Salipiger abyssi: one gene and its partner. The protein of the gene in region 1 interacts with the protein of each later gene in a pairwise test. Links are inferred from orthologs where the notes say so. Each region holds a gene or a part of one and is shown on either strand. Other genes may lie near its edges. The genes, in order: nusG and rho.

Region 1 (3,108 bases):
AGAGCGCGGCGCGGAGGTCATCGACCTGACCGGTCGTCAGCACGCTGTAGTCGGCTTCCGGGACGAGCTCTTCAAGTGCGCTCACCTCGCCGGTGGTCAGGTTCGGAGCTGCGTCCTTCATCGAGTCGACGATCTGCACGCGGGTCTCGGCCGGATCTTCGCTTTCGCTTACCAGGGCCACGACGCGCTCACGCTCTGCGCTCGACATCTCGTCCAGGCGCCACTCCGGGATGTAGACCTGAAGCTCTTCCTCGACGGCAACGGATGCCGACGGGTTGTCCGCCTGTGCGATGTCCTCGATCTGCGAACGCTTCTCGGTGTCGCTCACGCCGCTGTTGGCGACGGCGAACATCTCGGTGACCTGATCGTCGGTCAGCGCTTCGAAATTGGCATCCGGATAATAGGTGGTGATCGCATTCATTTCGGCTTCGCTTGCGGCGAAGGCGCTGGTTGCGACGATGGTGCTCAGGGCGGTTGCGGTCAGAAGGCGTTTCATAATGACGTTCCTTTCTTTCTTCGGTTCCTCTCGCCGAGGCGTCGGGTGCCTCGTGCTTCCTGGCGACACAACAGCGATCGCGGCGGCTTGGTTCCGACCCGAAAACGGCCAATTTCGATGTTTTAACCCATTGCCATGGATGAGTTTTCCTCCAACGCGCCCGCAAACGCCGAAGGCCGCGAAAGGTTGCCGGGAAAATTGCGCCCTGGCGTCAGAGTTTCGTGAAATCCGCTCGCAGCAGGGTGAGGCGCGCGTGACGTTGCGGTGATCGCGCGCGCGGGAGGGACGCAAGCCGGGTGCAAGACTTGCCAGCGGAGGGCTCTCTGCGTATATCGCCCGAAACCCGCACGGAAACGGAAAGCAGGCGGCAATGGCCAATCCCATCCAGTTCATCCAGCAGACCCGGGCCGAGATCGGCAAGATCGTCTGGCCCACGCGCCGCGAAGTGATGCTCACCACGGTCACCGTCTTTATCATGGCGGCGCTCACCGCGGCCTTCTTTGCGCTGGTCGATATCCTGATCCGCGGCGGCCTTCAGGGGCTGCTGTCGATGTTCGGCTAGGCGTAACGGCCTGAAGCCCGGTCTGCCTCTTGAAATCGCAGGGGCAGGGGGGTAGTGAGCGACACACTTTCCTCAGACGGGCGTGCAGCGATTCGAGTTGCACGCCGGTTTTCGTTTGGGGCAGGACGATGCCGGCAGAGACCGGCTGAGAGATTGGAAGAGGGGCCAGATGGCAAAGCGGTGGTACTCGGTCAGCGTTCTGTCGAACTTCGAGAAGAAGATCGCGGAACAGATCCGGCAGTCTGTCGAAGAGCAGGGGCTGGAAGACCAGATCGACGAGGTTCTGGTGCCCACCGAGGAAGTGATCGAGGTGCGCCGTGGCAAGAAGGTCGCCACCGAGCGCCGCTTCATGCCCGGTTATGTGCTGGTCCATATGGAGATGTCGGATCAGGGCTATCACCTGGTCAACTCGATCAACCGGGTGACCGGGTTCCTCGGTCCGCAGGGGCGCCCGATGCCGATGCGCGATGCCGAGGTCGAGGCGATTCTGGGCCGTGTGCAGGAAAGCGACGAGGCGCCGCGCACGCTCATCCATTTCGAGGTGGGCGAGAAGGTCAAGGTCAACGACGGCCCGTTCGAGGGCTTCGACGGCATGATCGAGAGCGTCGACGACGACAATCAGCGCCTGCGTGTGGCGGTGTCGATCTTCGGCCGGGAAACCCCGGTCGAGCTGGAATACACACAGGTCTCGAAAGAGTAAGAGACCTGCCGTGTGCGCGAACGTGCCCCGTCGGAGCCATCCGGCGGGGCTTTTGTTTGGCCGGTTGCCAATTCCGCCGCGATTGGCGAAAGCTGCGGCATGGCTGCCCCCGCTCCCCTCCGTATCGCCAATGTTGATGCCCGCCGGCTCTGGCTCGCCTCTCACGGGCTGAGCGCCGCGCCCTCCGGCGCCGATGCGCTGCGGGTCATTCGCGATCTGGGCTTCGTGCAGCTCGACACGATCCAGGTGGTCTCGCGCGCGCATCATCATATCCTGTGGTCGCGGGCGCAGTCCTATCGCGAGCCGATGCTCGACAGGCTGCTGCGCAAGCGGCAGGTCTTCGAGCATTTCACCCATGATGCCTCCGTCCTGCCGATGGAGATGCTGCCGCTCTGGCGCCGGCAATTCGACCGGATGAAGCAAAAGGTCGGCGGGTCGTGGTATGTGGGCATCGCCTCGGAGGAGCTGACGCAGGAGATCCTGACCCGCATCCGCGAGGAGGGGCCGCTCTGCACCCGCGATTTCGACACGGTGGTGGAAAAGCGCGCCATGTGGCAGCGCCCGCCGCACAAGAAGGCGCTCGACTATCTCTGGTATGCCGGGGTGCTTGCGACCTGTCATCGCGAGGGGGTCGTCAAGTATTACGACCTTGCGGAGCGGATCTTTCCCGAGGTCGAGCTGCTGTCCGACGAGGCGCAGATCGACGGGCTGTGCGACGCGGCGCTGGATCGCCTGGGCTTTGGCACGCTGGGCGAGCTGCGCAAGTTCTGGGATGCCACCGAGGTTGCCGAGGTGGCGGCCTGGTCTGAGCGCCGCCAGCCGCTGCCGGTCGAGATCGAGGGCGCCGATGGCCGCTGGACCAAGGCTGTGGCCTGCCCCGACATCGAAGAGCGTCTGGAGGCTGCGCCCGCGCCCGGCGGGCGGCTGCGCCTGCTGAACCCGTTCGATCCGGCGATCCGCGATCGGGTGCGTTTGAAACGCCTGTTCGGCTTCGACTACACGGTCGAGATGTTCGTGCCGGAGGCGAAGCGGCAATGGGGCTATTACATCTATCCGCTGCTCGAAGGGGATCGTTTCGTCGGGCGGATCGAGGCCAAGGGCGACCGCAAGACCGGGCTGCTGAGCGTGACCAATCTCTGGTGGGAGGCGGGGGTGCGCCCCTCCAAGGCGCGCGAGGCGCGGCTCGATGCCGAGCTGGCGCGGTTCGCAAGGCTTGCCTGTCTGGCAGAGGTGCGCCGGGGCTGACGCGCCTTGCCAAGTTGCGCCATGCGCGGTAAAGGGCGCGCTCGTGGCCTTCCGATGCGAGTCGGGGGTGTCGCGTTCGTGGGAGGCGAGGGCATCGCGATGTCC
Region 2 (3,303 bases), 780 kb from region 1 along the record:
GGTTCGCCGGCCTGATAGATCACCGCGCCGGAAAACAACTGATGCCGCTGACCGCGCAGACGCACGAGCTGAGCGCGTGCGTCCTCCGGGGTTTCGGGTTTGGTAAAGATCTCGGTACCGAGCGCGAGGATCTGGTCACAGCCCAGAACGAACGCCTCGGGATGGCGCTGCGAAACGCGGCGGGCTTTGAATTCGGCCAGGGCATCGGCCATGTCGCGCGGCCCGGCACCTTCCTGGGCGAGCGAGTCGCGCAGCGCAGCTTCGTCGACGCGCGGCCTCTCGATTCGGAAGGGCACGGCGGCGTTTTGCAGCATCTCTGCCCGGATCTGCGAGCCGGACGCCAAAATGAACGGCGGGGCCATGTGGAAAAACCTGTCGAAATCTAAGGGGCCTTGTCAGGGGAGCGTTCTGGGGAAAATCGCTCCGACATGCAAGCCGGGGGAAAACCGGCACAGTTCACGACGCGCCGGACCGAGTCGTTCGGTTGTGGGGAAGGATAACTTTGTGCTGAGGATGAGCTTTCGCAGACGCCAACTGTCCAAGGGTTATTCAGGGGATAAGAATACGCGTCAATCCACTGAAATTAAATTATTAATTTTAGAGAATGTTAAGAACAAGGCGTCGCTACGCACAGAATTGCCCACAGCTCTGTGTCCTTGGGACAAGACGCGCATAAGCGAATAATCCACCGGTGGCATGGGTTCCTAATCTCAAAATCATCTTTTCTCTTTTCTCTTAAAGATTGGTTTCGAACCCCCACGGGCGGCCATGTGCGAGAAAGATTGACTCGGGAGACGGAGCGCATTACCTCCCTTTGCGATACCCGTCCGGGTGTGATTTTCCCAGAGACCGACAGATACGGGGCCGTATGACCGGCCCGGAAGGATTCATGATGAGCATCGAGAAGCTCAACCTCTCCGACCTGAAGGCGAAGAGCCCCAAAGATCTGCTCGCCATGGCCGAGGAGCTCGAGATCGAGAACGCCTCGACCATGCGCAAGGGCGAGATGATGTTCCAGATCCTGCGCGAACGCGCGGATGAGGACTGGCAGATCTTTGGCGATGGTGTGCTCGAGGTGCTTCAGGACGGGTTCGGTTTCCTGCGCTCGCCGGAAGCGAACTATCTGCCCGGTCCCGACGATATCTATGTCTCGCCGGACATGATCCGGAAATACTCGCTGCGCACCGGCGACACGGTGGAGGGCGAGATCCGCGCGCCCGATGGCGAGGAGCGCTATTTCGCGCTGGTGGATGTCACCAAGATCAATTTCGAGGATCCGGAGCGCGCGCGGCACAAGATCGCCTTCGACAACCTGACGCCGCTCTATCCGGACGAACGGCTGACGATGGAGATCGAGGATCCGACGATCAAGGACCGCTCGGCCCGGATCATCGACCTGGTCTCGCCCATCGGCAAGGGCCAGCGCTCGCTCATCGTGGCGCCGCCGCGGACCGGTAAGACGGTGCTGCTCCAGAATATCGCGACGAGCATCGAAAAGAACCATCCGGAGTGCTATCTGATCGTGCTGCTGATCGACGAGCGGCCGGAAGAGGTGACGGATATGCAGCGCTCGGTGAAGGGGGAGGTGATTTCCTCTACCTTTGACGAACCGGCGACGCGGCATGTTGCGGTTTCGGAAATGGTCATCGAGAAAGCCAAACGTCTGGTGGAACACAAGCGAGATGTTGTGATCCTTCTGGACTCGATCACCAGACTTGGTAGAGCATTCAACACAGTTGTGCCGTCCTCGGGGAAGGTGCTGACCGGTGGTGTGGATGCCAACGCCTTGCAACGACCGAAGCGGTTCTTCGGCGCGGCGCGGAATATCGAAGAGGGCGGATCTCTGACGATCATCGCAACGGCGCTGATCGACACCGGATCGCGCATGGATGAGGTGATCTTTGAGGAATTCAAGGGCACCGGCAACTCCGAGATCGTGCTGGATCGGAAGGTTGCGGACAAGCGGGTCTTCCCGGCGATCGACATTCTGAAGTCGGGTACGCGGAAGGAAGACCTTCTGGTCGACAAGATTGATCTGCAAAAGACCTTTGTGCTGCGGCGGATCCTGAATCCGATGGGCACCACGGATGCCATCGAATTCCTGCTGTCGAAGCTCAAGCAGACCAAGACGAACTCGGAATTCTTCGACTCGATGAACAGCTAGGACCGGCCGGGAGGCAGGTTTGGACACCATCTTTGCCCTTGCGAGCGCGCCGGGAAAGGCCGGCGTGACAGTGATCCGCGTTTCCGGGACGAAAGCCTGGGACGCGGCGTCGCGTCTTGCCGGAACTTTGCCGGCGCCGCGCCAGGCTGTGCTGCGGCGGTTGCGGGATGCGGAGGGGCAGGTTCTCGACGAGGCGTTGCTGCTGCTGTTCGAGGACGGCGCAAGTTTTACCGGCGAGACGGTCGCGGAATTTCATCTGCATGGCAGCGTTGCCATCCAGCGTGCTGTTTTGCGAGCGCTGGAGAAGATGGCGGGGCTTCGCCTTGCAGAGCCGGGTGAGTTTACCCGCCGGGCCCTGGAGAACGACCGTCTGGATCTGACGCAGGTCGAGGCCTTGGCAGATCTCATCGAATCTGAAACGGAGAGCCAAAGGCGACAGGCGTTGCGCGTCTTTGGCGGTGCACTGGGAAAAACCGTGGAGATCTGGCGGCGGGATCTCATCGAAGCGGCGTCTCTGCTGGAGGTCACGATTGATTTCGCTGACGAAGAGGTTCCCGTCGATGTGTCGGACCGGGTTGCGGAGTTGATCACTCTGGTCTCCGGGTCGCTGGATCGGGAACTCGCCGGCATCGACGCAGCGGAGCGGATCCGAACGGGATTTGAGGTCGCCATTCTGGGTGCGCCGAATGTCGGCAAATCCAGTCTTCTGAACGCGCTGGCGGGGCGAGAAGCAGCTATTACGTCCGAGATCGCCGGGACAACGCGTGATGTGATCGAGGTCAGGATGGATATCGCCGGGTTGCCGGTGACGCTGCTCGATACGGCAGGGTTGCGGGAAGCGCAGGATCCGGTGGAAAAGATCGGGATTACGCGGGCGCGGGCGCGGGCAAAAACGGCGGATCTGCGGGTGCTGCTATTGGATGATCGCGGCATGCCGGATATGGAGTTGGGGGACGAGGATATCGTGCTGCGGTCAAAGGCCGATCTGTCAGGGGATGCGGATGGAATTTCCGCGCTGACGGGACAGGGGATAGATCTTCTGATCGCGGAGATCGGTGCGCGCCTTTTCGACAAGGTTCAGGCGGCGGGGTTGGCGACGCGGGAACGGCATCGTGTTGCCTTCCTTCAGGGGAAATCCG

What was found.
Region 2: the proteins of nusG (region 1) and rho interact in binary tests that used the Escherichia coli proteins (3 or more experiments, as listed by UniProt). The link is inferred for Salipiger abyssi from one-to-one orthologs.

Annotation. Positions count from the first base shown.
Region 1 is NZ_CP015093.1:885,209-888,316, reverse strand. What follows is about bases 201-2,992. They hold nusG (transcription termination/antitermination protein NusG), read left to right. Parts: upstream 201-1,227; coding sequence 1,228-1,758; downstream 1,759-2,992. Other genes in these bases: Ga0080574_RS07905 (winged helix-turn-helix domain-containing protein), read left to right, coding at 1,858-2,992; secE (preprotein translocase subunit SecE), read left to right, coding at 867-1,058; Ga0080574_RS07920 (hypothetical protein), read right to left, coding at 201-496. Also shown: more of Ga0080574_RS07920, read right to left, coding at 1-200; more of Ga0080574_RS07905, read left to right, coding at 2,993-3,003. UniProt on the Escherichia coli protein: Part of the processive rRNA transcription and antitermination complex (rrnTAC). The complex forms an RNA-chaperone ring around the RNA exit tunnel of RNA polymerase (RNAP).
Region 2 is NZ_CP015093.1:1,666,387-1,669,689, reverse strand. The notes cover bases 42-3,028. They hold rho (transcription termination factor Rho), read left to right. Parts: upstream 42-892; coding sequence 893-2,164; downstream 2,165-3,028. Other genes in these bases: mnmE (tRNA uridine-5-carboxymethylaminomethyl(34) synthesis GTPase MnmE), read left to right, coding at 2,184-3,028; Ga0080574_RS11630 (Maf family protein), read right to left, coding at 42-362. Also shown: more of Ga0080574_RS11630, read right to left, coding at 1-41; more of mnmE, read left to right, coding at 3,029-3,303. UniProt on the Escherichia coli protein: Facilitates transcription termination by a mechanism that involves Rho binding to the nascent RNA, activation of Rho's RNA-dependent ATPase activity, and release of the mRNA from the DNA template.